3 regions of the Vibrio sp. M260121 genome follow, and region 2 is predicted to be linked to each of the others. Evidence: predicted binding sites of a transcription regulator. Region 2 holds the regulator's gene; each other region holds the start of a gene.
The links. The regulator CRP, encoded in region 2, controls carbon source genes, mostly activating them, when cyclic AMP is high. The targets are predictions, from matches to a motif close to TGTGANNNNNNTCACA.

Region 1 (10,067 bases), on a different contig from region 2:
AATTCGTTTTAGGAAGACGTACCAGTAAGTTTAAGTCACGGTAACCAGATGCGGTTGGTTTCTTAAAGCGGTTTTTCACTTTAACGATAGTTGTTTCACGTTCTAGTGCTTCATATACGGATACAAGGCTTGCTACGTCATCCGCTACGATAGTTGCTCGTGCTAAGTCTGTAATTCGCTCTACTTGACCATCCAATTCGTGAGCAATCTTTTCTTCGGCACGATGTTGAGATTTAACGCCTGCGAAGTAAGGTTGGGCGTCAGTAAGAAGGGCAGTACTTTTACAGATGGTTTCTAACTCGAATTGTGCTTGGTGAGCTTTGCTGTAAAGTACGTCGAAATCTGAATAAGGCTGAGTTGGTTTGGAGTCGATTGACTGAATGCCATACAAACCACTAAGGCTATGCTTAAACAATTTTGAGCAAACTTCGTTTTGGCTAGCAGAACGGTTTTGTTGCTCGTTACTCGGGACATTTGGAAGTGCGGCGAACGCCGGCGCACGGCTTAGTACTAAAAGCATCAATGCTGTAGTACGTAAAAATAAGCTCATTCACTCTCCTTAACTTGCTTGCACTTAGAAAATGGGTAACGAAAAGGTCACTAAGATTCGCAAATCAGGTACTACCTAGTTAATGGGGGCTCTACGATAGATTCCAAGGCCGTTTTTTAGCCTTATGGTGGAATCGTGTTCTAGATCACCATTTTGCTTTCCTTTGTTCTGACAACCAGATAAAGGAAGGGTTCATTCTTGAACGATAGCCATACTACCATTGCAGTATTAACCAAAGATGAACGGCATAGACAAATTTGAAAAAATCATTAGTCTTACCCCACAAAAGCGAAGCGCAAAGCTCGAATCCACAATCAGCCGACAAGTAGAAGTAAAATGAGAGATCAAGAATTTTGGCACAGTAAATGGGCGAGTAACCAAATTGGTTTCCACCTAGATGACGTGAATCCACTGTTACCTGCATTCTGGCAGCATACCAACCCTAAACGTGAAGACACCGTGTTAGTTCCTTTGTGCGGAAAGTCAGAAGATTTGGTATGGCTTGCGACGAAGCATGATGATGTGCAGGGTGTCGAACTCAGCCTTATCGCCGTGCGTGCGTTTTTTGCTGAACACTTCTACACTCCGACGGTCACATCACTAAACGGCATGCATGAGTTGTATCAGTTCGATGAGCTGTCGATTTACACTGGCGACTTCTTTACTGCACCTGTTTCTAAAGCCGATATCATTTACGACCGTGCTGCGCTTGTGGCTTTGCCGCAAGAAATGCGAGAAGAATACGTAGCTCGTCTTAAGCAACTGTTGAGCCCTGGCGGACGTATTTTACTTGTGACTCTTAACTACCCACAGGATGAGATGTCAGGCCCTCCATTTAGCGTGCCAGTCGAAGAGATTGAACAGCTGTTTTCGGGTTATAAGGTGAGTTGTTTGAATGTCGATCAAGCCGACGAAAACCATCCAAAAATTGCGAAGAAAGGTCTAAGTCGCTTCTCTGAAGAAGTCTACTTAATAGAGAGCGAATAAAGGACTTTTCGAACCCACAGAAAGAAAAAGCGCAGCCAATTGAGCTGCGCTTTTGTCTATCTTTAGCTGATTAATGAAATCAGTAAACGATCTGCACTTTAGATGCGTTATTCACTGCATCTTCAATCGAATCTTCAATAGTCTTACGACGCGTTAAAACAACGCCTAAGCGACGACGACCGTCTATTTCAGGTTTGCCAAACAAACGTACTTGGGTTTGTGGCTGAGCCAGTGCTTTGGCAACATTGTCAAAGCGGATATCAGTTGATGTACCTTGCCCTAAAATAACCGCTGATGCTGATGGTCCATACTGAACTATGTTGTTGATCGGCATTCCAGTGAACGCTCGAACATGCAGTGCGAACTCAGACATTTCTTGAGAGATCATGGTTACCATGCCAGTATCGTGTGGGCGAGGGGACACTTCGTTAAAAATAACCTTATCGCCTTTAACGAACAGCTCTACACCAAAGAGACCGTAGCCACCCAGTGCATTAACGACTTTCTCTGCCGTGTATTCAGCCGCTTTGATGGCGTTGTCTGACATTGCTTGTGGCTGCCATGATTCACGGTAGTCACCATCTTCTTGACGATGCCCAATCGGAGCACAGAAGTGCACTCCATCAGCTGCGCGCACGGTTAGCAGTGTGATTTCGTAATCAAAGTCAATAAAGCCTTCAACAATCACACGCCCAGCACCTGTACGACCACCTTCTTGTGCGTAATCCCAAGCCGTTTGAACATCTTCTTCTGATTTGATAACGCTTTGGCCTTTACCAGAAGAGCTCATCACTGGCTTAACAACACATGGGATACCAACGTGTTCTACTGCTGCTTTAAAGTCCTCAAAGCTGTCAGAAAATTGATAAGGGGAAGTGTTTAGGGCTAACTCTTCAGCTGCAAGGCGACGAATGCCTTCACGGTTCATTGTCAGCTTAGTTGCTTTCGCTGTAGGAACAACGTTCAAGCCTTTCTCTTCTAACTCGACCAATTTATCGGTCGCGATAGCTTCAATTTCAGGAACCACGTAAGCAGGTTGTTCTTTATTAATGATCTCTTCCAGTGCCTGACCATCAAGCATGTCGATGACGTAGCTACGATGGGCCACTTGCATCGCAGGCGCATTGGCGTAACGGTCGCACGCGATCACTTCTAAACCAAGACGTTGGCATTCAATTGCCACTTCTTTACCAAGCTCACCAGAGCCTAAAAGTAATACACGGGTAGCATGAGTGCTTGTAGCAGTACCGAACATAGTGTTCCCTTACAAAATAAAGTGATGAAACCGAATTTGCAGGGGATCATACTGATTTTTATGCATGAAGCAAACGTTTGCGCAGGGTTTTTTGATAATAAAAAAGCCCTACACTGGGTAGAGCTTCTCGCTTAGCGTCTGGATAAATTAAACGTTCACAAAACTCACTGGAATATCAGGGTTTAGCGCTTCTAGCGTTGATTGAGTATCGGCTAGGTGGCTGATCTTGCCTTGTGAGTTCTCAACCAGAGCAGCAGCTTTGATGTCTTCAAACTGCTCACCAGCCATCAGGATTTGAATCAATGCAACCTGAAGTGGTGGAAGGCTAGGGTTAAACGCAGCATTTTCTGCGTAAGCGCCTTGGAATACGCGACCACTGTTCATCTCAAGAGCAATACCGCTCAAGTTGTTAGTGTAAGGCGCGTGGCTGATGTTCATCGCGCTCACCGCTTTTTGGATAAGAGCGTCATCTTCATCACACACAAACTCGTGTTTTACATCTGCCATTAGACCAGATTCGATGCCTAAGTCTGCAGGACCAAAAGCTTCTGGAAGGTAGTGGTGTAGTGACTTTTCTTCACGTTCTGGCAACTGGATCTTAAGCTCTTTTGCCGTAGTTAGCTCATTCATGAACTGACGACAGTGACCACAAGGGCTGTAGTTGATGGTGATGTCTTTCACACCATGTTCGCCTTTCATCCAAGCGTGGCTGATCGCACACTGCTCAGCATGAACGGTTTGACCCAGTTGAACGCCGAAAAACTCCATGTTCGCACCAAAGTAAAGGCGACCAGATAGACCGCGAACAATCGCACCGACATAGAATTCAGAAATTGGAGCGTAAGAAAACGCTGCGGCAAAAGGAAGTAGAGCAACACGAAGCTCTTTGTCTGAAAGGTTGGTAGCGTTCAGCAGCTCATCAAACTGTTGCTCAGAAATAGTGGCATCAAAATCGTCAGCGAGAACGATAGGAGCAAGATGTGTTGAAAGTGCTTCAGGAGCGCTTGCTAGCGCCTGTTCAATGCGACTTTTCATGTTGAATCCTTGTTATTGCATGGACAGTTATTCTATGTGAAAGATGGAAATGTTCTGTGCTTTAGATCACGTTAATGTGTGTAATGGTGATTTACGTTACATAATTAGAGTGAGCTCACACATGTATTCGATTTCACGACGATTTAACGTTATCTCTGTCCCACTAATAACTATATCAACGTATATTCATACTGCGAATTTTCTGGATGAGATTATGACCTGCCCATTTTATCGGGAAGCAAAGTAGAGCAGGTCATTGAGGTCTTTATTGGTATAACCAAACAGCCAAAGCAAAGAAGCTTGGCGCAAGAATAGAAGTGATGATGCCACACAGCACCAAAGCTAGAGATGAGAAAGCCGCATCGCCAGGCTGTTTTTCAGCACATGTTGCTGTCCCAAGTGCGTGAGAGACAGTACCCATTGTAAGGCCGCGAGCGATAGGGTGCTTAATGCCGATAAGGTTGAAGATTGGGTAAGCCAAAATCGCCCCAAATAAACCCACAATAAGCACTAAAATAGCGGCAACAGCGGCTTCACCACCTAAGTGACTAGAGATTTCCATCGCGATAGGGGTGGTTACCGATTTGCCCACTAAGCTTGCGATGAGGCTGATGTCTGCTTTGAATGCAACGGCGATCAGTGTCGCTGTTAGCATCGACATCACGCTGCCCAAAGAGCAAGCCAGTGCGATAATGCGCCAGTTGGCTTTGATTTGAGGTAGCTGCTCATAGAGCGGATACGCTAGCGCAACAACAGCGGGCTGAAGCAAGAAGCTAATATACTCGTTGTCGGCGTAGTAGGTTTCAAACGGCACTTTCAAAAAGGTGAGTAGAGGGATCAATACTGCGATGCTGATTAAAAGCGGGTTTGCGATTGGGTTGTTAACCTTAATTGCGATTTGACGAGCGGCAAGGAAAACCACAATAGTGACAAGTAACCACATATTAGTGTTTCTCCTTCAGCAAGTAATCTAAGAACCACGCTAAGCTGACCAATACGATCAGTGAACCGCCTACTGCACTCGCAATAATTGGCAGTGCATTCGCCAACAACATATCAAAGTGCTGCATCAAACCAACACTGATTGGGACGAATAATAAGATCATGTAGCGAATGAAAAGCGTCGCGCCAGGCTTAACCCATTCGACTTTGACAAAGCCAAGGGTCATAGAGAAAAACAGCACAAGCATGCCGATGACACTTCCAGGAACAGAAACGCCAGTGAATTTTTGAATAGTGTTGCCGATGCCAAGTGCTCCCATGATGAGTGCGAGGGAAATGAGCAAATGGACCAGCTGTAGTAATCGATCTTTAATCATTTTGACAGCATATAAAACAACAAGCACACCCGAAGGTGCGCTTGAACAAGGTAAGAAATTAGGAGGCTAAGCTCTCTACATAACGATAGACGGATTTTAGTATCGCTATCTTCTTTTCGTCACTTTCATGTTCGTGAACTAAGTTTTCTAAATTCAGCATGTACTCTTCAATTTGGCTTTCGAAAACTTCACGACAGTGTTGTGCCCAACGTCTTTGTTCTTGTTCATCCAGTGTGCCGGCGTAGTGACGGGCACGGTAACGGAACAGCAACGGCTTGATGCGTTTGTCATCAAACTCAATATCCAGCGCAGCAAGGTTATTTGGATCTGTTTCACGAATGATGTCCATCGCTGCGCGATCTGCTGGTGAAAAGAAGCCATCGTACAGTTGCGTATCCACATCATCGCTCTTTTCGAACTCACGCTCAATAGAGAATAGACTAATTAGCTTCTCACGGATTTCTGGGTGTTGACGCAGCAGCGCTAGATTACTCAAACATTTCTGACGGTCGATTCCAATTACTTCTGCGTTCTCTGCCGTTAACGTTTTAGCTGGAGCAAGAATAGGGCACTTGTTCAGATGCACGAGCTTTACGGGTACAGGCAGTAAGTCACCTAGCTCTTCACGTTTGGTGTACAAACGCTCTTTTAACTCTTCTGCTGAAAGCTCAAGGATAGGCTGAGGATCTTTGGCTAAATCAATCGTGATGACGGCGTTATTGTTGGTTGGATGCCAAGCAACTGGCACAATCCAGCTTGTGTATTGGCACTCACGTCCCATCATGCCTGACACGTGCATCAATGGCGTCATGTTTACAATATCGACTAACTCGTTCAGCTTGCGCTTGTTACGCATCGAGTAAAAGTAATCAAACAGCTTTGGTTGCGCGGCTTTGACTTTCTTCGCCATCTCAATAGTAGCAATTACATCTGCCATAGCATCGTGAGCATTGCTGTGTTCAATGCCGTTAGCCACGGATAAATGCTCAAGCTTGAAACTCGTAAAGCCTTCATCATTCTCCGGCCATTCCACACCTTCAGGACGAAGGGCATGACACGCTCGCATCACATCGAGCAAATCCCAGCGCGAGTTGCCGTTTTGCCAGCTCCACGCATACGGGTCGATAAAGTTGCGGTAACAAGTGTAACGTGTGACTTCATCATCGAAACGGATGCTGTTGTAACCAAGGCTTGTTGTGTTTGGTTTAGAAAGCTCAGCGTGGATCTTGGCGATAAACTCAGGCTCAGGTAGGCCCTCTTGCATGGCTTTTTGTGGCGTAATACCAGTGATCAATGCGGCTTCTGGTGAAGGGAGATAATCAGCCGGTGGGCGACAGTACATGACCAAAGGTTCACCGATGATATTGAAGTTTTCATCAGTGCGAACGCCTGCGAATTGGCTTGGACGATCTTTGGCTGGACTTGTTCCCCAAGTCTCGTAATCAAAAAAGAAAAAAGTGGGCTGATTATCTTGGTGCATTCTGCTTACCGTTTACGGAACCGATTGAGGGTATTAGACCATTCAACGCCTTGACTCGCAACGAAAGATGCAAGGTGATGTTGTGAAAATAGAAAAGCCGATGGGAAAACCATCGGCTCTTGTAAAGAATTGATTTTTGAGTAGCGACTACGCTTTCTGTTCTTCCAACGCAGTTTCGCTATTGGTCGACTTTAACACTCGGCTAGTAATCGTTCCCGCTGTCATCGCGCCAGACACATTAAGTGCAGTTCGTGCCATATCGATCAATGGTTCGATAGAGATAAGCAACGCAGCAATTGTCACAGGCAAGCCCATTGCAGGTAGTACAATCAATGCCGCAAAAGTTGCGCCGCCGCCTACACCGGCAATACCGAATGAGCTAATCGTGATGATGGCAATCAGTGACAAAATGAAGTTGATGTCTAGAGGATCAATACCCATGGTTGGCGCTACCATTACCGCAAGCATTGCTGGGTAAATACCTGCACAGCCGTTCTGACCGATAGTGGCACCGAAAGACGCGGACAAGTTCGCAATCGCTGGTGGCACGTTTAGCTTAGTGATTTGTGCTTCAACGTTAAGTGGAATCGTTGCTGCTGAGCTGCGTGACGTAAATGCAAATGTCAGTACAGGCCAGATCTTCTTAAAGTACTCTGCTGGGCTCACGCCAACGAAAGACACTAGCAGTCCGTGTACAAGGAACATAAGTAAAATAGCAACGTACGATGCCACGATGAAGCCTAACAGGTTAAGGATGTCACCAGCACTTGAAGTTGCAACGACTTTTGCCATCAGCGCTGCGATACCGTAAGGCGTCAATGCCATGATCATCTTAACTAAACGCATAACGATAGATTGAGCAGCCTCAACGAAAGTGCGAATAGGAGATTCTAGCTCTTCTTTTTCTGCCATTACTTTACGTGCAGCGATGCCCACTAAAACACCAAAGATAACCACAGCAATGATCGATGTAGAGCGAGCTCCTGTGAGGTCAGCAAATGGGTTGCTTGGAATAAAGCTAACTAGCATCTGAGGAATCGTTAGGTCGCTTACTGAGCCTACACGGCTTTCTAGTACCGCAATACGGGCAGTTTCACGTGCACCTTCTGTGAGGCCTTCTGCAGAAAGACCAAACGTTGTGGTAACCAGAATACCAATCATGGCAGCGATAGCGGTCGTAACGAGAAGAACAGAAATCGTAAGGCCAGAAATCTTACCCAGAGAGCCGCCTTTTTCCAGCTTAACAACCGCAGAAATCATAGAGACCAGTACCAATGGCATAATGACCATCTTCAACAGGCCGACGTAACCACTGCCGACGATACCAACCCACTCAAGTGTTTGAGCAATCACATCGCTGCCTTCGCCATGAATCAGCTGTAAAGCAAGTCCGAAAAGTGAACCAGTCACAAGACCAATTAACACAAGACGAGATAACGTGTTCTTTTTTTGTTGTTGGTTAAAAAGAAAGAATAATATGGCGATAAACACCGCCAGAGAGGCAACCACTGCGAAATTCATAATCTGACCTTATTAATCAGCGCCAAATGCTGACTGTTTTTTATACGGGGCTATATACTGGTAACGTAAGATACCGATCGGGATATAACTTTAAAAATGAAAAACAGGTATTAGATAGATCGAAAATGAATATAAAAGTGAGACGCATATCTCGTGCAATAACGTTTTAGCACGAGATTTATCCGATTTTATTTAGTCATAATGCTTGATGAGGTCCATCATCTCTCTTCTATGCAAATAGACGATTGGGTCTTGTTGATAGCTGAAAACTTGGTAAATCATCGCTTTGGCTACGTCTTGAGCTTGAATAGGCACAAAATTAGCCAGCTTCCCCAGCATAAGCGGACGAATTACTTTAGAAAGAGTCTGAACAACCTTCTCATCTGTACGAGGATTTTCTCGTTGCCCGACTAGAGGCCCCGGTCTTGCGAAGACCACTTCTTCAAAGCCCATCTTTTCAATATTTTTTTCCATGTGGCCTTTGCAAGCAAGATAGTGGGATGATGAAGAGGCTTTTGCACCCAAACTCGATACGACCGCAAGGCGTTTTACGCCAATCAACTTCATTTGCTGAGCCACTTTACACACTAACTCGACATCGATTTTCCTTAAACCGTCTTTGCTGCCGGCTTGCTTCAATGTCGTACCAAGACAAATAAAACCAACACGAGGGATCGGTTGTTGTTCGTCCCAGTCATGAATGGTGAGCTCAGCATCGAGAAGTGGGATGATTTTATTATCAGGGTCGGCAATGTCAGTGAGGGCTCGTCGAGAAAGGGAATACAGAGTTTCGATGCTAGGCTGTGAGATCAGTTGAAGGAAGACTTCTCTACCAACCAGCCCTGTTGCGCCAGCGATAATGACACATGCATTTGAATCGTTACTCATTGTATTCTTCCTCATAGAGAACAGTTGCTTAGGCTATTGTAGCTTAATTGTTCAGCCAAGCATTAGGCATGCTATCAATGTTTGACGCACGACCCGTTTGATTGCTCTTCAAACGGGTCTTTTTTCTTAGGAGAATGATAAGGGTATGGATCGCCGAGATTGGCGTGGTGGGTTTGGCTTGCCTCTCTTAGCGGGGCGACGACTTTGATTGGCAAACATAATTTCTCGCTTTTTGTGTTAGGGACGATTTGTTTAAAGCATCACACGTGCCAACTTTCAAAATACAGACGATGAGGAAATCAGCTCTCGTTTCATTTACGCCTAATCTGTGTTAGACGTGCTATTGGATAGTTTTTATTTATCAATGTTTTAAGTTGTTTGGCTAGATTGATGTTGACCATCAGACGTTATCAATTAGAGCGCTGAAAAATAAATGACTGAGACTGAGTTGGTTTAAGTTGAATGCTTTCTTTAGTAGAACAAGCTTGTTGAAATAACATTTTTATCAATATGACTGTCGAATTGACAAAAAGCGCTGTCAAAAAGAGAAAATCAGATGAAATTGCACGGGAGAGGGGTACACTTGTTCTCTCAATTTGTCGGGAGTCTCATTTCTCTCGCGGTTTTCTAAGACCAAGGACGTCGTATGAACATAGATTTCAGTACACTTGCGCCAACGCAGGTGTACCATTTGATGACTCAAACTGTCATTCCTCGCCCAATCGCTTGGGTGCTCACAGACTCAGGTGAGCAAAACTTCAACTTAGCACCATTTTCCTACTTTACTGCGGTCTCTAGCCGTCCACCTTTATTGATGATTTCTGTGGGAAAAAAGCCCAATGGGGACATCAAAGACACCACGCGAAATGCATTAGAAACCGGTAAGTTGGTTATCCATATTGCACCCAGCGATCTCGCGGATAAAGTCACTTTATCTTCTGCCACTTTAGTACACGGGGAATCTGAACTGGAGACGACTCAACTTGAGACGGTTGATTTCCAAGGTTTCGAATTACCACGCCTAGAGGGCGC
Region 2 (10,067 bases):
CACTGACTGATTACTCGAAAGAGAAATATGGCCGTGACATCTACACTGCAGCTTACACGACCATTGGTGGTGGTGAGCTTCAAGTCGAGAAGACCAAAATTGAAAAAGGTTACGGTTACCATAACCTGAACACGGTACTTCACGGTGCAGATACCTTCTCATACACCTACTCTGGTGAGCTAGGCAACCTAGACCACGCGTTGGCGAGCAACAGCTTGGCACAAAAAGTGGTGGCGATAGAAGATTGGCACATCAACTCACTAGAAAGTAACTTGTTCGAATACAGCAGCAAGTACACCGGTGATATGCCGAAGTACAAAGATGCGTTCTCGGCGTCTGACCATGATCCGGTGATCATCGCGATTGATTTCCCAGATACAGATATCGATCTACCAAGCTCAGGTGAAAACTTAGCAGTGGAAGTTCGTCTACCACCAAACGCAGTTGTCGGTGATATCGTGACAGTAAGCCTGACGGAAGCAACTCAAGCGGCGTCGTCAACCTCTGATGCTGATGGTTACGAAGCGAGTGCCACTCTGACACAAGCGGACATTGATGCTCGTAGTGTCAGTGTGGAATTCGATAAAGCACCAACAGAAGGTCAGTACGTTCTAGAAGAGAAAGTGACAGACTCTACGGGTAATACGGTTAAGTTCAGCGATTCTCGCGATGTTACGCTAGAGCCGTCGAGCACGAACCCATCAGACGATGATGATGGTGGTTCATTTGGCTTTGGCGCGCTAATTGCGCTGCTAGGTCTAGGCTTATTCCGCCGTCGCCGCTAAGCGAATTTATTTCCTGACAAACAGTTCCTAAATAGCTGTAAAGACCAAAGGCCAGCCTATACTGGCCTTTTTATTCAGCAAAAACTTGCCTTTCTTGCTTGGTATAGCAAAATACCGCCCTTGATTGTCACGAACGTGACGATTCACTACGTAAGCATTGCCAAAACGGATTGGAGCAACCGACCCTTTATGTTGTTGATCATCGATAACTACGACTCTTTTACCTACAACCTTTACCAATACTTCTGCGAACTTGGTGCAGACGTAAAGGTGGTGCGTAACGATGAAATCGACATCCAAGGCATTGAGGCGCTCAACCCAACTCATTTGGTGATCTCTCCAGGGCCATGCACTCCTAACGAAGCAGGTATCTCTCTACAAGCCATTGAGCACTTTGCTGGTAAGTTACCTATCTTGGGCGTTTGCCTTGGTCATCAGGCGATTGCACAGGTGTTTGGAGGGGAAGTGGTACGTGCTCGACAAGTGATGCACGGCAAGACATCACCAATTCGTCACAACGGTCGCAGTGTGTTTAAAAACCTTAATAACCCATTGACGGTAACCCGCTACCACTCTCTGGTGGTGAAAAACGGCACGTTACCTGATGTGTTTGAATTGACCGCTTGGACAGAGCTGACTGACGGAACCATGGATGAAATCATGGGCTACCAGCATAAAACCCTGCCAATTGACGCTGTACAGTTTCATCCTGAGTCGATTAAGACAGAACAAGGTCACGAGCTGCTTGCAAACTTTCTTGCGCGCAAAGCGATCTGATCGCGATCACCTTTCTTAACAAATTCTTCATGTTTTTCGCCTAAGAATGGGAATGCAAAACTATGCGTTCCGTCTATTTGGTGGCGGCTATTCATTTTTCTCCTTTCTTTCTAACCCTTGTCATACATAACTTTTATAAAAAATCGCTTCTCTATTTGCGTTTCTTGGTGCATAAATAATCATGGATAGTGAGTATGGGTGGTTGCGCTCTAAAGCGAAAAGAATAAATCACTATTGAAATGGTTAATTAAATGTAAATACAATGCCGCAATAGCTTAAATGCAAAACATTATTTGCTGGCAAAGAGTGCCGGTTAAATTCGCTTATCTGCTAGGCATGCGGTATCAAGAAGGAATGTGCAATGACAACGGAAAACAAAGTAGAGCGCGGTTTATTCGATGAGGTAATGGTACCTTGCTATAACCCGATGGAAATGATCCCTGTAAAAGGTGAAGGTTCACGCATTTGGGATCAGAACGGAAATGAATACATCGACTTTGCTGGTGGTATTGCGGTGAGCTGTCTTGGTCATTGTCACCCAGTTATGGTGAACGCATTGACTGAGCAAGGTAACAAGCTTTGGCACCTAAGTAATGTTATGACTAACGAGCCTGCACTGCGATTGGCGAAGAAGCTAACAGAAGTCAGCTTTGCTGAGCGCGTGTTCTTCGCTAACTCTGGCGCAGAAGCAAACGAAGCGGCACTAAAGCTAGCACGTCGTTATGCAGCAGACGTTCATGGTACTGAGAAATCTGAAATCATCGCATTCAAACAAGGTTTCCACGGTCGTACTTTCTTCACGGTAACGGTTGGTGGTCAAGCGGCTTACTCAGACGGTTTCGGTCCTAAGCCGGGCGATGTGACACACCTTCCTTACAACGATATCGAAGCACTACAAGCACACATGTCGGATCGCACTTGTGCGGTAATGATGGAGCCTCTACAAGGTGAGGGCGGCATCATTCCACCAACACCTGAGTTCGCTCAAGCAGTTCGCGAACTGTGTGACAAGCACAACGCACTGCTTATCTTCGATGAAGTGCAAACTGGTAACGGTCGTACAGGCCACTTCTATGCATACCAAGGTCTAGGCATTACGCCAGACATTCTGAGCACAGCGAAATCACTGGGTGGCGGTTTCCCAATCGGTGCCATGCTAACGACGGCAAAACTGGCTGAGCACATGAAAGTGGGCACGCACGGTTCAACTTACGGCGGTAACCCACTAGCGTGTGCGGTTGCAGAAGCAGTTGTTGATGAAGTGACAAAACCAGAAGTATTGGCTGGCGTACTAGAGCGTGAAGCCATGTTCCGTGAAGGTCTGGAGAAGATTAACGCGAAATACAACATCTTCTCTGAAGTGCGCGGTAAAGGTCTACTGCTTGGTGCAGCACTGAATGATGAGTGGCAAGGTCGTGCGCGTGACGTACTGGTTGCTGCGGGTAAACAAGGTCTCATGGTATTGGTTGCGGGTGCCAATGTCGTACGTTTCACACCATCACTCGTTATCACACAACAAGAAATCGAAGAAGGTTTGGCGAAGCTAGATAAAGCGATCGCAACGCTGGTTTAAGTGCGATCTCAGCTTATCGTCAACCTAGACACCCCCATCAAGGATCTCTGATGGGGGTATTGTTCCTACAATATAGTTAGGATCTTCTTGCATCTGGAGGGAGTATTGATGCTAGTAGTTCGCCCTATCGCAATGTCGGATTATGACGCGCTGCACACCTGTGCGGTTGAGTCAGGTCATGGATTTACATCTCTTCCGGTTAACGAAGAACTGTTAACCAATCGAATCAAACACTCAGAATACAGTTTTGGCAAACCTGACGTGAAGGAAGCCGGTGATGAAGGCTACCTAATGGTGGGGTTCGAATCTGAAACTGGTGAGGTGGCAGGTACCACGGGTATTGAAGCTTCGATCGGCTGGGATGTGCCTTTTTATTCTTACCACATCAGTAAAGTGGTGCACTCGTCACCAAAGCTTGGCGTAAACAACGTGGTTAAGCTGCTGACGTTTGGTAACAACTACACGGGTAACAGCGAAATCTGTACCTTGTTCCTACGCGAGAAATTCCGTGGTGGCTTGAACGGGCGTCTGATGTCCAAGTGTCGTTTCTTAATGATGGCAGAGCACCCAGAACGTTTCTCGGAAACCATCTTTGCTGAAATGCGTGGTGTTTCAGACGAGGAAGGTAATTCACCATTCTGGCAGTGGCTTCAAGAGCATTTCTTCTCTATCGATTTTACGCTTGCGGATTACCTAACTGGTATCGGCAAGAAAGGCTTTATCGCCGACTTGATGCCGAAGTTGCCAATCTACATCAACCTACTGAGCCCAGAGGCACAAGCCGTGATTGGCAAAGTGCACGACAACACGCGTCCAGCATTGAAGCTGCTTGAGCGTGAAGGCTTTACCAACCGTGGCTACGTTGACATTTTCGATGGTGGTCCAACGGTGGAGTGTGACCTACGCAATATCGAATCGGTACGCCACTCATTCCGCGCGCAAGTCAAAATCTCGGAGCACACCAGCACAAAAGACTTCTTGATGTGTAATTCGTCATTTGAGAATTTCCGTGCCGCCGCAGCAAAAGCAGCGTATGACGCAGAAACGCAAAGCGTAGTGCTAGCCCCAGAATTGGCGGATGCACTCTTGGTTGAGGAAGGGGATTTTGTTCGCCTTCTTCCGCAGTAACTGACGACAGAATTTAAGGATAGAAACAATGACACATTGGATTGCAGGTGAATGGGTACGAGGTCAGGGTGAAGCATTTACGTCTCTGTCGCCTTACAACCAAGAAGTGATCTGGCAAGGCAACGGCGCAACAGCAGAGCAGGTTAACCAAGCGGTATCTGCGGCGCGTGAAGCGTTTGTTGATTGGAAGAAGCGCCCATTTTCAGAGCGTGAGGCGATCGTGTTGGCTTTTGCTGAGAAGGTAAAAGAGAACAGCGAAAAAATCGCTGAAGTGATTGCCAAAGAAACGGGCAAGCCAATCTGGGAAACACGTACCGAAGCGGCAGCGATGGCAGGTAAAATTGCTATTTCTATTCGTGCTTACCACGACCGTACTGGTGAAGCGACACGTGAAGCCGCAGGAAACCAAATTGTATTGCGTCATCGTCCACTAGGCGTGATGGCGGTGTTTGGTCCTTATAATTTCCCTGGTCACTTACCAAATGGCCACATTGTGCCAGCGCTGCTAGCAGGTAATACCGTGGTTTTCAAACCGTCTGAGCAAACACCATGGACGGGTGAATTAGCCATGAAACTTTGGGAAGAGGTTGGTCTACCAAAAGGTGTGATTAACCTAGTCCAAGGTGCGAAAGAGACAGGCATTGCGCTGGCGGATGCGAAAGGCATTGATGGCGTGCTGTTCACAGGTAGTGCGAACACAGGTCATGTTCTGCATCGTCAATTTGCTGGTCAGCCGGGCAAGATGCTGGCGCTTGAAATGGGTGGCAACAACCCGATGGTTATCTCGGATAACTACGGCGACCTAGATGCGACGGTTTACACCATTATCCAATCTGCTTTCATCAGTGCAGGACAACGCTGTACCTGTGCTCGTCGTCTGTACATTCCATTTGGCGACAAGGGTGATGCAGTCATTACTAAGCTGGTGGAAGCGACACGCAATATTCGCGTAGACCAACCATTTGCAGAGCCTGCACCATTCATGGGACCGCAAATTTCGGTTGCGGCAGCCAAGTTCATTCTCGATGCACAAGCGAATCTGCAATCACTGGGTGGTGAAAGCTTGATTGAAGCGAAAGCAGGCGAAGCGGCGTTTGTTTCTCCGGGTATCATCGACGTGACGAACATTGCCGAATTGCCAGATGAAGAGTACTTCGGTCCACTTCTACAAGTAGTACGCTACGAAGGGCTAGAGAAAGCAGTAGAACTGGCGAACGATACGCGCTTTGGTCTATCGGCTGGTCTGGTTTCAACCGACGACCAAGAGTGGGAATACTTCGTGGACCACATTCGAGCCGGCATCGTGAACCGCAACCGCCAGTTAACGGGTGCAAGTGGTGATGCGCCATTTGGTGGTCCGGGTGCCTCAGGTAACCTACGTCCAAGTGCTTACTACGCAGCAGACTACTGTGCGTACCCAATGGCATCAATGGAAGGACAAGAGACGGTCTTGCCTGCAACATTGAGCCCAGGTGTAAGCCTGTAATAGAGAAATACGAAGCGGTGACCAAGTATCGCCGCTTCTCTCTGCCGGAGCTATTTACCAAGTTAGGATTCTGGTAATCGCGCTGGCAAACGCCAAAGGCGAGCTTAAGACTCTCCAGAGCGTGTTGACTGACTGGCACTTATGCCACACATACCGTCACAGGTTGATGGCCGCTCGTTCGTGATTCTGGACAGCTTTAGGGCTGTGAACGAGCGGTCAACTTCCTCTTACCCCTAACTCTACATTTCATAACAAGGAGTCGTTATGACGCCCGATGTGTTATTTGAATCGCTATGGCAAGACTACATTCAACGTCTTTGCCCTTCCGCTGCTAAAGTCCATCAACTTCTTCAAGAAGATGAGCCTCTGATTAATGACCATATTGCGCTACGTACGTTTAATGTCGCTCCCCTAGGCATTAAAACGTTAGCGAAGCCATTCCTAGCGGTGGGTTACAAAGCCTGTGGTGACTACGTATTTGAAAGCAAAAAGCTGGTGGCAAAACATTTTGAGCACCCAGATCCGAAACAACCAAAAGTCTTCATCAGTGAATTGAAAGTGGATGAGTGTTCACCAGAGCTTCAAGCCATTGTTCATAAGCTGGTAGAGCAGGTTGATGCTTCTAAACTGACCGGCAGTGATTTCTTATACGGCGGACGTTTGTGGAACCTCAGCTACGCTGACTTCCAAACTTTGGCGAAAGAGAGTGAATACGCTTCTTGGCTTGCTGCGCACGGTTACGGAGCGAACCACTTCACAGTGAGTGTGAATCAACTCAACCAGCATCAAGAAGTAAAGCAAGTGAACGACCACCTACGTACAGTAGGGTTCACCATCAACGAGAATGGCGGTGAAGTAAAAGGCACGCCAGAGGTGTTACTAGAGCAATCATCGACCATGGCAGACAAAGTGCCAGTGACCTTTACTGAAGGCGTTGAGGTGATTCCTGGAGGCTTCTACGAGTTTGCTAAGCGCTACCCAATGGATAACGGTGAGTTGTACCCAGGATTTGTAGCGGCATCAGCAGATAAGATTTTCGAAAGCACCAACGGGTAAAGAAGAGGCGAGAACGGGCTACGCCCTCTAGATGCGGAAACGCTTCGCTTCGAGAGAGTTTGCACTCTGGAATGTTGAAGGTTTCAGCTTTGAAGGTTGGAGTTTGTTGGGACATGAGAACGGGCTGCAGCCTATGGATGCAGGAATGCTTCGCTTCGAGAGAGTTTACACTCTGAAAAGCTGAATGTTTCTGCTTCTATGGTTGGAGTTTGTTGGGATATCAGAACGGGCTATGACCTGTGGAGTCGGAAAAGCTTCGTTTTGGGAGAGTTGAAAACTCGAAATCTGAGAGGGCTTAATCCCGAAGGACGAAGTCCGCTCTCGGAACGCAGTGTTCCCGATTCTCGGTTCTTTGTCTTTTCATTTCAAAGGACGAAGTCCGATCCCGAAGCGCAGCGTTCCCAGTTCTCGATTCTTTGTTTTCCGTTCTTGTCTCTTAAAAACAAAAAAGCCACCAAACTTGCATTTGGTGGCTTTTAAATTTTTTAAACGTTAATCGAGATTAACGAGTCCCGTAAACAACGATAGTTTTACCGTGCGCAGAAATTAGGTTCTGCTCTTCTAGCATCTTCAAGATACGGCCTACTGTCTCACGAGAACAGCCAACAATTTGACCGATTTCTTGACGAGTGATCTTGATTTGCATGCCGTCTGGGTGCGTCATCGCATCTGGTTGTTTAGCAAGGTTCAGAAGAGTCTGAGCGATACGACCAGTTACGTCTAGGAACGCTAGGTCACCCACTTTTTGGCTAGTAACTTGTAGACGACGAGCCATTTGCGCCGAAAGACGCATTAGGATGTCTGGGTTAACTTGGATAAGTTGACGGAATTTCTTGAAAGAAATCTCTGCCACTTCACAAGGAGATTTAGCGCGAACCCAAGCTGTACGCTCTTGGTCTTCTTCGAATAGACCAAGTTCACCAATGAAGTCGCCCTGGTTTAGGTAAGAAAGGATCATTTCCTTACCTTCTTCGTCTTTGATAAGAACCGCAACAGAACCTTTAACGATGTAGTACAAAGTCTCTGCTTTTTCGCCCGCGTGAATTAGCGTGCTTTTTGATGGGTACTTATGAATATGACAGTGTGAAAGAAACCACTCTAATGTTGGGTCGGTTTGAGGTTTACCTAGAACCATAATATCTCACTTCCTCTGCAGGGTACGCTTGCGCTATCCATATTTTAGCTAAGCCTGAATTGGCCTACTAGAATAAGAGCACTTTTTATATGCTGCAAGCTCTCTTGTGTTTCGGTTAGAAATAGTATCCTTTTTCGAAAACGATTTCTTGATTTTAATCGTGCCATGATTGAGATTTTGTAAGCAAAACTGTGCACATGATCACGGTATGAAAAGTAAACACTCCGGTAGGGAGGTTTTTAGCCAATTTTCCCTGTTTCGATGAGCTGTTGCAGAATCGGCCTTACTATGAGCTCCATTGCAAAGCTCATCTTGCCGCCAGGAACCACAATGGTGTTATGGCGAGACATGAATGAGCCATCAATCATCGCCAGCAAATACGGGAAGTCGACATTCTTGATACCGCGTAGGCGGATCACCACAAAACTCTCATCCAAACTTGGGATGCCTTTGGCGTTAAGTGGGTTAGAAGTGTCGACGGTCGGTACGCGCTGAAAGTTGATATGTGTGCGAGAAAATTGCGGGGTAATGTAGTTTAGGTAATCGTCCATCGAGCGCACGATCGAATCCATCACCGCTTCTCTTGAATGACCACGATCGCGCGTGTCACGAACAAACTTTTGGATCCATTCCAAGTTCACAATCGGCACCATGCCAATCAGAAAATCGACGTGACGCGCCACATTGACATCACCATCTACCACGCCACCGTGTAAACCTTCGTAGAACAGCACATCGCTGTTTTCTGGCAGATCTTGCCAAGGCGTAAAGGTGCCCGGCATTTGGTTGTATGGAACGGCTTCATCAAAAGTGTGCAGATAGCGGCGCACGCTGCCAGTACCATCTTCACCGAACTTACGGAAGAACTCTTCTAGCCCCGGAAAGTCATTGGCTTGTGGACCAAAGTAGCTGATGTGCTTGCCTTGCTCACGCGCTTTGCGGATTTCGACATCCATCTCTGGACGTGTAAAGCGGTGGAAGCTGTCACCTTCAACCCACGCTGGTTTGACGTTCATCATATTGAACATCTTACGGAAGGCTTCAGAAGTGGTGGTTGTGCCGGCACCGGACGAACCAGTAACCGCAATGATTGGGTGTTTCGCTGACATGACAAACCTTGTCGAAAATTACTTACCTGTAAAGTGCAGCACACGTATGCTGCACGGTCGATAACCCACTATAGCATGTAACAAGCCCTTGTCATCGAGTGGGATACGGTAAAATGTGAAGGGTCTAAAACTTTGCTTTTAGTTGGATATCAACCGTTTCATGAAGCTCAGAAAATACGATGACCGCTTCGCCTTTCTCTAATTGGGATTTGACCTGATCGATTTTACTCTGCAATGAAACTTCCACTGAGCCGTAGTCGGTGCCTTCACGTAGCACGAATTCGCGGATCAGGTTTTCTAGTGTCTCTGGCGCAATGTCTTGCCATGGAATGATCATAAATACCTCAAACTTTTATGATGTTTAGTACGTGCAGAAGCGTTCTGTCTGGCACGCCTAGTAGTTTACTGTGTTCGCGGTACGGATACAGCAGAAAGGTAGTCAGCGGCGATACTTTCGTAATAAGCCGGCAGGGCTTCTTCTAACCAGAATTTAGGTTTTAATGCTGTGCCCGTCAGGAAGCCAACGTGTCCACCATGTTCATAAAGTCGGTAATCGATATTGTCTGGCAATACGAATTTTGGGATAACCTCTTCGGTCATAAACGGATCGTCTTTGGCGTGGATGATCAAGGTTGGCAAGGTGATCTGTTGCAACTTACTTAAGCCTGAACATTGATCGTAATAATCTTGCGCGTCTTTAAAACCATGCAGAGGAGCAGTGATCAAGTCATCAAATTCATACAAACGAGTCACGCGTTTGATCGAGTTATACGACAAGGCGAGTTCACCTTGGATTAAGTCGTGCTTTTGCAGTGCATTGCGTTTGAGTGAAGAGAGCAAGTAACGTCGGTAAACTTTCGAGAAGCCCTGCTCAATACGATTGGCACATGCTGCCAAGTTCAGTGGTGCAGAGACAATGGTTGCGGCACTTAATATTGGGTCGTCTTTATACTCAGCCAAGTAGTTCGCCAGCATGTTACCGCCAAGGGAAATGCCGACCGCAACTTTAGGGTTGTTA
Region 3 (10,067 bases), on a different contig from region 2:
TATCGAAGCGATTCGTGAAGCAATCCCAGCATTCGATCGCAAGATCAAAGGCTTTGCTTCTGAAGACGGTCTACTGACGGGTGTTGAGACGCGTACGTCTTCTCCAGTTTGCATCAAGCGTGGTAAAGACTTCCAGAGCATCAACTTGAAAGGTTTCTTCCCTGCGGGTGAAGGTGCTGGCTACGCGGGTGGTATCCTTTCTGCGGGTATCGATGGCATTAAAGTGGCAGAAGCGGTGGCTCGTGACATCGTCGCTTCAATGGAAAACGCATAATTTAATCGCGTGATATAACATCGAAAGCCAGCCTAAATCTAAGGCTGGCTTTTTTGTTTCTGCTGCATAGCTAGTTATTTCTTTTCGCCCTTCTTATATTGACTCACTCCTGACTCGAATCACGTCCAAGCTTTGTATATTCTTTGCTCACAGCCAAGCAGATGGTCGATGTAACTTTAAATAAATATGCAACTCAGTATTCATTGCTTTGTGTTATGTATCAATTCAGATAAAGATCAATAGACTACACCTATAAATAAAATTGCTAATTTCCATTTAGTAAAATCAAGAAATTAGACGACACTTATCTTAAAGGCAGCAAAAACGTGCCGCTAAGGAGATAAGAATGCATTCACTTAAAGTTAAAGATTACATGACGTTACAGGCAGTGACTTTCACCAAGAACATGTCGTTGACGGCGGCTTTGGACAAGGTGATGCAAAGTGTTACTCTAGGTGGGCCTGTTATCGACGAAAACGAGAAAGTCATCGGATTCCTTTCTGAACAAGACCTTTTAGACAAACTCGTTAAAGCCAGTTACCACTGTCAGGACACACACACAGTAGAAGAGTGCATGCACTTAGACGCGCTATCGGTATCGCCTGAAATGTCGATCATCGAATTGGCTGACATGATGAAAGTCGGTAAACCTAAGATGTATCCGGTGGTGGATGACAAAGATAAGCTCGTTGGTGTGATCACAAGACGCGATGTTTTAAGAGCCATCGGCAAAACACTGAACGAATGTTTCAAACATCCCGTTTAAGAACAAAACAATAAGTATTAAGACGAAAGACGCCTCGGCGTCTTTTTGTCGTTGAGGAAGAATATGTCCACGCAAGACGCGAAGTTTGTCCAAGGTTCTACCATGCGCCACATCTTAGTGATGTCTGGTGCAGGTTCTGTCGGTTTGATGGCACTGTTTGTCGTCGATCTGCTCGATATGTTATTCATCAGTATGCTAGGACAGGTAGAGCTTGCTGCAGCTGTCGGTTTTGCAGGAACGCTGATTTTCTTCTCAACCTCAGCATCCATCGGTACTTCGATTGCTATGGGGGCTTTGGTATCTAAAGCGATTGGCGCAAAGGATTTTGAACGAGCAAGGTTGATGAGTGGCAGCATCATGCTGGTGGCCTTCATGATCAGCTTGGTCATTACCATTGGTATGTTCATCCACATCCCAGAGTTATTAGCCGCCATAGGTGCAGAAGGAGTCGCTGCCGAGCGTGCTGAAGCTTATCTCAATATTCTATTACCAAGTGCACCGATACTCGCATTGGGTATGTCAGCCGGTGCTGGATTGCGTGCTGCGGGAGATGCGAAGCGCTCTATGTGGGCGACTTTGGCGGGGGGTATTGTTAACGCGATTCTCGATCCGCTGTTTATCTTCGTCTTCAAATGGAACGTAGAAGGAGCGGCAGCGGCGTCTGTTATTGCGCGTTTCACGGTATTAGCTTTCTCCCTTTACCCACTAGTAAAAGTGCACAAGCTGGTTTCATTCCCTAATCTCGATATCGTTAAAATTAACCTTAAACCGATTTTGGCGATTGCCGTGCCCGCCATTATTACCAACACTGCTACGCCGATTGGTAATGCGATTGTGACCACTCACATTGCCCAATTTGGTGAGGATTTTGTGGCAGGTTTTGCCGTGATAGGGCGTTTAACTCCAGTGTGTTTTGCGGTGATTTTTGCTTTGTCTGGCGCGGTAGGTCCAATCATTGGTCAGAACTTTGGTGCGGAGCGGATGGATCGCGTGAAGCGAACTCTGACCGATTCTTTACTGGTGACTACCATTTATACTCTCGCCGTATGTGCTCTTCTTTACGTCCTGCAAGATTACATTGTTGCCATGTTCAGCCTAACGGGTGACGCTGCGATTATTGTTGCTGCTTTCTGTACCTATGTGGCGATTACGTTTGTGTTCAATGGTACTTTGTTTGTCGCCAACACGTCCTTCAATAACCTTGGTAAACCGCTGTACTCAACGGCGTTGAATTTGGGCAAAGCGACCATCGGCACGTTGCCTTTCGTTTACTTCGGTTCTCAGTGGTATGGTGCGCTTGGTGTGCTTTACGGCCAAGCAGTGGGTACGATTGTTTTTGGTCTTCTGGCGTTAGTTGTGCTGAATAAACACATCAAAGACCTGATGCAGAACTTTGGTGAAGACTTGGTGGAAGATGATCCTGCCATCACTTGCGTTAATACTCAGCCTTTCTGTTCTCACGATGCGGTATTGATTGATGAGGTCGCCACCGCTCTGGAAGAGGAAAAAGCGTAAATTTTCCTAATTTCACATAAATACGCTTGACCTTGGAGTTAGCTCTAAGGTTTATTCTTAGCGGTAGATAGAGACTTATCACCAATAAGGAAAGTGAATTATGTGTACGAAACATCAAGGTTGCCAATCAGGCAAAATCAACTCTGCGGTGGCGTTAGGTGCAAACGACTCTTGCTGCGCACCGGCAAAACCTGCTCTTAATATTACGCAAGCAAGCGTGATCACTTCAGAGGATTCTTGTTGCAGCGGCGGAAGCTGCAGCTCGGATTCTCTTGAAGATGAAGGCCCTGCCGAACCCCTTGAATCTTCCATTCGCCATAGCTGGTTAGTGTCAGGCATGGATTGCCCTGCCTGTGCTCAAAAACTTGAAAAAGCCATTTCTTCTGTTGAAGGTGTCACGAACGCCAAAGTGTTATTCGCGACAGAAAAGTTAGTGGTCGATTTTGATAATCGTGCGTTAGCTTCTGTCATCGAGCAGGTTTCTCAGCAAACTGGTTTCCCACTGACATCGACAGATGCACCCAAACCAAAAGCAGAGAAAAAGGGTTGGTTGGGCGTTATCAAAGACAATGTTCAAATCCTATCCATTGCAGGCGCGATGGCGTTTGCTGGCATCATTTCTGACTTCAATCCAACGCTGAGTACTTGGCTATTTACTTTAACCTGTTTGCTCGGCTTATACCCTGTTGCGATGAAAGCGGTCAAGTTGGCTCGTACTGGTACGCCATTTGCGATTGAAACATTAATGAGTGTGGCGGCGTTAGGTGCGCTTTACCTCGGTGAAACCGCTGAAGCGGCGATGGTGCTATTGCTTTTCCTTATTGGTGAAAAGTTAGAAGCATATGCATCATCTCGTGCTCGTAGCGGTGTTCAAGCTTTGATGGATCTTGTTCCAGAGAACACAACACTGATTGTAGATGGTGAACGTCAAGAAGTGCCTGCGTCACAGCTACAACCGGGTGATGTGATTGAAGTTGCGCCTGGCGGTCGTATGCCAGCTGATGGTTTGCTGATGACTCAAGCGGCAAGCTTTGATGAAAGTGCGTTAACGGGCGAGTCTGTTCCCGTAGAGCATAACGAAGGCGGTAAAATCATGGCGGGTGCTGTGGTTGTCGATAAAGTCGTTCAAGTCAAAGTGACGTCTCGCCAAGGTGAGAACGCGATTGACCGTATCCTGCATTTGATTGAAGAAGCGGAATCACGTAAAGCGCCACTTGAACGTTTCTTAGATAAGTTCAGCCGTTGGTACACACCGTTGATGATGCTTGTTTCTCTATTAGTCATCATTACACCACCATTGTTGTTTGCTCAACCTTGGGAAACGTGGGTATACCGTGGTTTAGCGTTATTGTTGATTGCATGTCCATGTGCTTTGGTTATCTCTACGCCAGCGGCGATCACTTCTGGCTTAGCGGCGGCGGCAAAACGAGGCGCACTGATCAAAGGTGGTGCTGCGCTTGAGCTGCTGGGACGTGTTGAATCAGTTGCTTTCGACAAAACGGGTACGTTGACACAAGGTAAACCCCAAGTGACTGATGTGGTGCCGTTTGATGTGACTGAAGAGCAATTGCTTCGCCTGACGGCGTCGATTGAGATTGGATCAAGCCACCCACTGGCCATTTCGTTGGTTAACAAAGCGCAAGAGCAAGGCATCAACATTCCTGAAGCTGCAGACAAAACCGCGCAGGTTGGTTCTGGTGTGACAGGGCTTGTTGAAGGCAAATTGGTTCAGGTGATAGCTCCATCGAAAGCTGACTTCCCAATCTCACAACAGGTAGAGCAGCAAGTCTTGGCGTTGGAAGGACAAGGTAAAACCGTGGTTATCGCACGCCACGATCACGAAGTGATAGGTTTGATTGCTTGGCAAGACACGCTTCGTCAAGATGCTCAACAAGCCGTTGCTGCATTGAAGAAACTGGGTATTTCATCTGTGATGCTAACAGGTGACAACACTCGCAGTGCTGAAGCAATTGCGAACCAAATTGGCCTTGATTACAAAGCAAGTTTGCTACCAGCAGACAAAGTGCACTACGTAGAAGAGATTTCAGCGCAGCACACGGTTGCGATGGTAGGCGATGGTATTAACGACGCACCAGCGATGAAAGCTTCAAGCATTGGTATTGCGATGGGCGGTGGTACTGACGTTGCACTCGAAACGGCTGATGCCGCGCTGACTCACAATCGTTTGATCGAGCTAGCAGGTATGATCGAGCTATCACGTGCGACGCTGAACAACATTCGTCAGAACGTGGCGTTAGCATTAGGCCTAAAAGGTGTGTTCTTAGTAACAAGCTTACTGGGTATTACCGGTTTATGGGTTGCAGTTCTTGCCGACAGTGGTGCTACGGCACTGGTCACACTGAATGCACTGCGTCTGCTTCGCTTTGAATCAAAACAAGTGAAGTAGTATCAACCTTTCATACATCTTTGAATGTTGAATAAATAGCCCGAGGTCATCGTACCTTGGGCTTTTTTCTGTCCTGAAGGTGTAGATAACAAAGATGAATGATTCGTTTGGTAAATCACTCATTGGTATGCAACGAAATGATCTTATGGCTTCAAAAGTGTGATCAAAACCGTTTTTATTTGAAAGTGTAGATTTATTACATTGTTTCATTGTGACTGTGATCACTCAATGTTGGTGAAAGGTTCGCTACAGTGCATCTGTACCCAACAACTTATTAATGAGCTTATTGTTTACAAAATAAGCCACAACAAGGAGCGACTTATGTCTCAAGCTGTATTCCATTTAGGTGTTACTGAAGCGGATCTTAATGGTGCTACTCTAGCAATCATTCCAGGCGATCCAGCACGCGTACAAAAAATCGCTGAAGAAATGGAAAACCCAGTATTTCTAGCAAGTCACCGTGAATACACGCTATACCGTGCAGAGCTAGACGGTAAACCTGTTGTGGTTTGTTCTACTGGTATCGGTGGCCCATCTACTTCTATCGCAGTAGAAGAGTTGGCGCAGCTTGGCGTTCGCACTTTCCTACGTGTAGGTACTACTGGTGCAATCCAACCACACGTAAACGTGGGTGACATGATCGTTACTACAGGTTCTGTTCGCCTAGATGGCGCGAGCCTACACTTTGCTCCAATGGAGTTCCCAGCAGTAGCAGATTTTGAAATCGCAACAGCAATGAAGGCAGCGGTTGAAGAGTCTGGTGCGACAGTTCATATGGGTGTGACTGCTTCAAGTGACACTTTCTACCCAGGTCAAGAGCGTTACGATACGTTCTCTGGTCGCGTTGTTAAGCGTTTCCAAGGTTCTATGCAAGAGTGGCAAGACATGGGCGTTCTGAACTTCGAAATGGAGTCAGCAACACTGCTAACTATGTGTGCAAGCTCTGGCCTGAAAGCAGGTTGTGTGGCGGGTGTAATCATCAACCGTACGCAAAAAGAGATTCCAGATCATTCAACGCTGAAAGAAACGGAAGCTCGCTCAATTAAAGTTGTAGTAGAAGCAGCGCGTAAGATGCTTTAAGCACAACATTTAGTTGGCATTTAAACAAACGGGAAAAACCAGAGGTTCGCCTCTGGTTTTTTCTATCTGGCAGTTTTGTCTGAGTATTCAAACAACAAATCTGACGCAATAAAAAAGCAGCTCGAGGCTGCTTTTTTGATTTTTGATCGATATCGACGATTAGATTTCGTCAGAACCACCAGCGGCTTCAAACCAAGCACTTAGGTGAGTTTTGAGATCTTTCAGCTCGTCTGGGCCGATAAGTGCTAATCCTAAGTCTTCAGCACGTGTGATGTCGTTATGACGCAGCGGACGGAAGCTGACCAGCATGGCACGAGCTTGTAGGCCACCTAACAGATCACGCAAAGATTCAAGCTTGTACAAGGTGTCATCACCGTCATCGCGCATGCCTTTGGTTTTACATTCGATGATGTGAAGTTTGTTGTTCACCACCGTTGCGACATCAAGTTCATTGCGAACTTCGCTCTCACCGAGTTTGCGATAAACCTGCACGTTCAATGAACGGTCTTGGATCGTCGGCATGGTGTCTTGAATCTGCTTCACAGTGCTGTGCACTAACGTTTCTAACCATTCACCGTTAGAGAAACGACGAGCGTCTTCATCCGCAAACGTCAGCACGCCATTTTCGTATGTCGCGATTTGTGCCTCGACTAAATCGGTCAGCAGCATGTTCAGCTCGCGATAGCCTTGTTGTTTCTCAGAAAGCTCAACATCCAACTTCTGCTCTTTACGACAAGTGGTTGCAAGGTAGTTTAGCGTCGCAAGGCCAGGGCCAAGTTCTAGTGCGTTAGATGCCCAGCGTTCGCCCAGTTCGTAAAGCTTTTGGTCAAGTTGAGGAGGAAGGTCTACGTGGTGGAATTCACCGCGTGCACCGAAAATAGTGAGGTAATCAGAAATCGTAATGTGGTCTTCCACTTGCGTGTCTTCTTTGCCATCTGGGTAAAGCCAGCACAGTTTGTCGCTGTTTGGTTCTACTACGAAGATTGGCCAGCGGTACGTACGGAAGACTTCGTACACGGAAAGCAGTCGGTGACGGAGGCCACAGCTTGCATTGAGTTTTACTTCTTCACCTCGGTCATGGAGGTCTTTTGCCAATTGATGGACAGATTGTTTGATCAGAGATGTGTTTACTGCAGAAGGAATTTCAAAGAATTCAGACGTAATTTCTCGCTGCTCTAATACTGCGCTCAGTCGCTCGTACATATCGGATTGGCTTTTGTCGCCGATGAAGACGATATGTGTACTTACAGTGCGATTATCCAAAAGAGGAGTGACTAATCTCACTGGATCTTGGTCGATAATACCAACATGAACAGCCATAGGTTTTCCTTCTTATTTGGCTTGCTCGAAAAGAGAAAAGAAAAGGGATGAGCAAGCCATATAAACCATATGTAGACACAGCTCATAAAAAACAAGGGCGACTTCAATAAAAAGTCGCCCTTATACAGTTGGTTGCAATGAATTTTCTAGTTTTTACATAAAACTTTATAGTTTAAATCGATGAACCAGTTCGTTTTGTTGATGTGCCAGTTGAGTCAAAGATTCACTGGTTTGCGCGATGCTCGACATTGCATGGTAGCTTTGGTCGGCAATACTGTTGATGTCTTCAATGCTGCGCGCAATATCTGCAGAAGTCTCGCTCTGCTCAGCCGCCGCTTGGGATATGTGGGTACTCATCTGACTGATTTCGATGATCAGCGCTTGGATTTCTTCCATTGAGCTGTTTGCTTTAGAGGCTTGCTCAACAGACATTTCCATATCGCTCATGCAGCTTTGAATAACTTGGTTAGCAGACTGCGAACTGGATTGAAGGTTACTGATCATTGCTTCAATCTCAGTTGTCGATTGTGTGGTCTTGGAAGCCAGCACGCGAACTTCATCTGCCACTACCGCAAAACCGCGACCTTGTTCACCCGCACGAGCGGCTTCAATGGCAGCGTTGAGTGCCAACAGGTTAGTTTGTTCAGCGATGTTACGAATCACGTCTAGAATCGAACCGATTTGGCCGCTCATTCTCTGTAGCTCAGAAACCGCAGACACAGATTCATTCAAACGCGTTTCTAACTGGTTAATGGTCGAGATGTTACTGTTCATAACGTTGCGACCTTGGTCTGAAGCGGTTTCTACGCGCTGAACCATTTCTAGTGACCCTTGTGCACTTTGTGCGACTTCTTGCACTGAGTGAGACATCTCTGTCATTGCCGTGGCTACGTTTGCGGTTTGCTCACGCTGAGAGTTCAACTGAGCTTGTGCTTGAGAAGACGTCTGCTCGTTCGTCGAGGCTGTAGACGCTAGGTTTTCTGATGCGTCGTTCAGCTTAACAAGGATGTTATGTAGGCTGTCTGCCAGCGTATTGATATGACCACTCACACGGCTGAATTCGTTGTTGTAACGAATATCAATGCGTTGCGTCATGTCGCCTTCTGTCAGACCTTCTAATGCCTTCAGAATACGAGTCAGTGGCTCACGAACACTATGAGCAATGTGGTAACCGATAGCCGCTGCAAACAATACCACAATGACGCCAATCACAATCGCTTTGGTAACACCTGCGGAGTAGATATCGCCTGCGTCTGCAAGAGATTCGTTCAGCTTATTGGTTGCTGTTGTAGTGAACTGCTCAAGAATCGACATGCTTGAGTCAACTTTGGTGGCAAGGTTGGCGATGTTGTTGTAAAGCGCCGCACGTGCCGATAGATAGTTATTGTGTTGGTCTAAAACACCACCACGCATACCTACATCACGGGTAAATTGTTCAACAGACTCGCCGAAGGCTTCTTTAAGCTCAGGAAGTTGAGTAACCAAACCGCGGAAAGCGTAATTCAGGTGCGTCACCGCCTTGCGGTTTTTTGCTACGGCTTGCGTCACAAATTCAGGATTTGAGCTTGCCAGCGCATCTGACGTAATCACTTCTGCATCTTTCAGCTTAATAAAGTAGCTTTTCGCCATCACTTTAACTGAGATGCTGGATTGATCCGCCACGTACTCTTTTAGACCCACAGATAGCTCAGTATTGAGTTGTTGGAAGCGACGAGAAGATTTTTGCACTTCTTCTTGTGCAGCGAACATCGCTTCGTAGTTATCCATGGCTTCCTTTGCTTCGGTAAAGTAGCTCTGCTCAAGTTCTTTAAGCTGAGAAAAAGGTTCGGCAAGAGAAGGGTAGATTTGGCTCGCGACTTCAAGTTGGTTCAATGTCGCTTCAAAGGTTTGTTGAGATTTGGCAAATTCCTGACGCATCTCATCCATGCGTTGTTTATTCTCTGTGGTCAGGAAGTCTTTAAAAGATTTGTCTGCAGAAAGCAGTTCAACACTGGTTTGGTTAGATAATGAAACAAGTGGTAATGAAGACTTAGATACCGTCTCAAATTTACCGTGAATATCATTCATGCCCCCCATCATAATGGCAATCGTGACAGCAAACAGGACGATGATCAGTGCGAAGCCTGCATACATCCGTTTAATAACTGAACCTCGCATAAGTGAGCTTCCTCTCCCAAAAATAGACAATATAAATAAGAATTGTCTTAAAAAAGTAACAAAATTCACTGGATTGTATTGAGTTTGCGACGCACGTTTTATGACGCACACGACAAAAAAAGCTTCAACGTCACGACTTATATTGATAATGTTAAGTGAACACTGTTTTTTATTGAGCTCGCTTTTGGCTTAGCGCATACTAAATAGGTTACACACCTTATAAAATGGAGTACCCATGGCGGAAGAAACCATCTTTAGCAAAATTATTCGCAAAGAAATCCCAGCAGATGTCCTTTACCAAGATGACTTAGTAACGGCATTTCGTGACATCAATCCGCGTGCGCCAAGCCATATCCTTATCATTCCAAATAAGCTGATCCCGACAGTAAATGACGTGGAAGCGGAAGACGAAGCGATGATGGGACGTATGTTCACGGTAGCGAAGAAGCTTGCTAAAGAAGAAGGCATTGCAGAAGACGGTTACCGTTTGATCGTAAACTGTAACTCACATGGCGGTCAGGAAGTCTATCATATTCATATGCACCTAG

Region 1: a site for CRP is predicted at 3,932-3,947, ahead of cdd (cytidine deaminase). Genes of this name have one in related genera too.
Region 3: a site for CRP is predicted at 5,173-5,188, ahead of udp (uridine phosphorylase). Genes of this name have one in related genera too.

What each region holds. Positions count from the first base shown of each region.
Region 1 covers NZ_JATABF010000006.1:137,357-147,423, reverse strand. The annotation lists gene QTO06_RS06005 (RelA/SpoT domain-containing protein) at 1-550, opposite strand, end outside; gene QTO06_RS06000 (thiopurine S-methyltransferase) at 887-1,537, shown strand; gene purT (formate-dependent phosphoribosylglycinamide formyltransferase) at 1,617-2,792, opposite strand; gene cdd (cytidine deaminase) at 2,940-3,827, opposite strand; gene QTO06_RS05985 (LrgB family protein) at 4,093-4,770, opposite strand; gene QTO06_RS05980 (CidA/LrgA family protein) at 4,772-5,146, opposite strand; gene sbcB (exodeoxyribonuclease I) at 5,205-6,626, opposite strand; gene QTO06_RS05970 (L-cystine transporter) at 6,774-8,147, opposite strand; gene QTO06_RS05965 (NAD(P)H-binding protein) at 8,340-9,035, opposite strand; gene QTO06_RS05960 (flavin reductase family protein) at 9,682-10,067, shown strand, end outside.
Region 2 covers NZ_JATABF010000043.1:15,184-25,250, reverse strand. The annotation lists gene QTO06_RS19935 (ExeM/NucH family extracellular endonuclease) at 1-785, shown strand, start outside; gene QTO06_RS19930 (aminodeoxychorismate/anthranilate synthase component II) at 975-1,562, shown strand; gene QTO06_RS19925 (aspartate aminotransferase family protein) at 1,924-3,135, shown strand; gene astA (arginine N-succinyltransferase) at 3,244-4,263, shown strand; gene astD (succinylglutamate-semialdehyde dehydrogenase) at 4,292-5,749, shown strand; gene QTO06_RS19910 (DUF1338 domain-containing protein) at 6,014-6,805, shown strand; gene crp (cAMP-activated global transcriptional regulator CRP) at 7,308-7,940, opposite strand; gene QTO06_RS19900 (phosphoribulokinase) at 8,180-9,049, opposite strand; gene QTO06_RS19895 (YheU family protein) at 9,174-9,386, opposite strand; gene QTO06_RS19890 (hydrolase) at 9,452-10,067, opposite strand, start outside.
Region 3 covers NZ_JATABF010000004.1:176,726-186,792, reverse strand. The annotation lists gene QTO06_RS04520 (NAD(P)/FAD-dependent oxidoreductase) at 1-274, shown strand, start outside; gene QTO06_RS04515 (CBS domain-containing protein) at 621-1,040, shown strand; gene QTO06_RS04510 (MATE family efflux transporter) at 1,104-2,555, shown strand; gene QTO06_RS04505 (zinc/cadmium/mercury/lead-transporting ATPase) at 2,656-4,962, shown strand; gene udp (uridine phosphorylase) at 5,284-6,042, shown strand; gene QTO06_RS04495 (DUF1887 family protein) at 6,202-7,362, opposite strand; gene QTO06_RS04490 (methyl-accepting chemotaxis protein) at 7,528-9,519, opposite strand; gene hinT (purine nucleoside phosphoramidase) at 9,755-10,067, shown strand, end outside.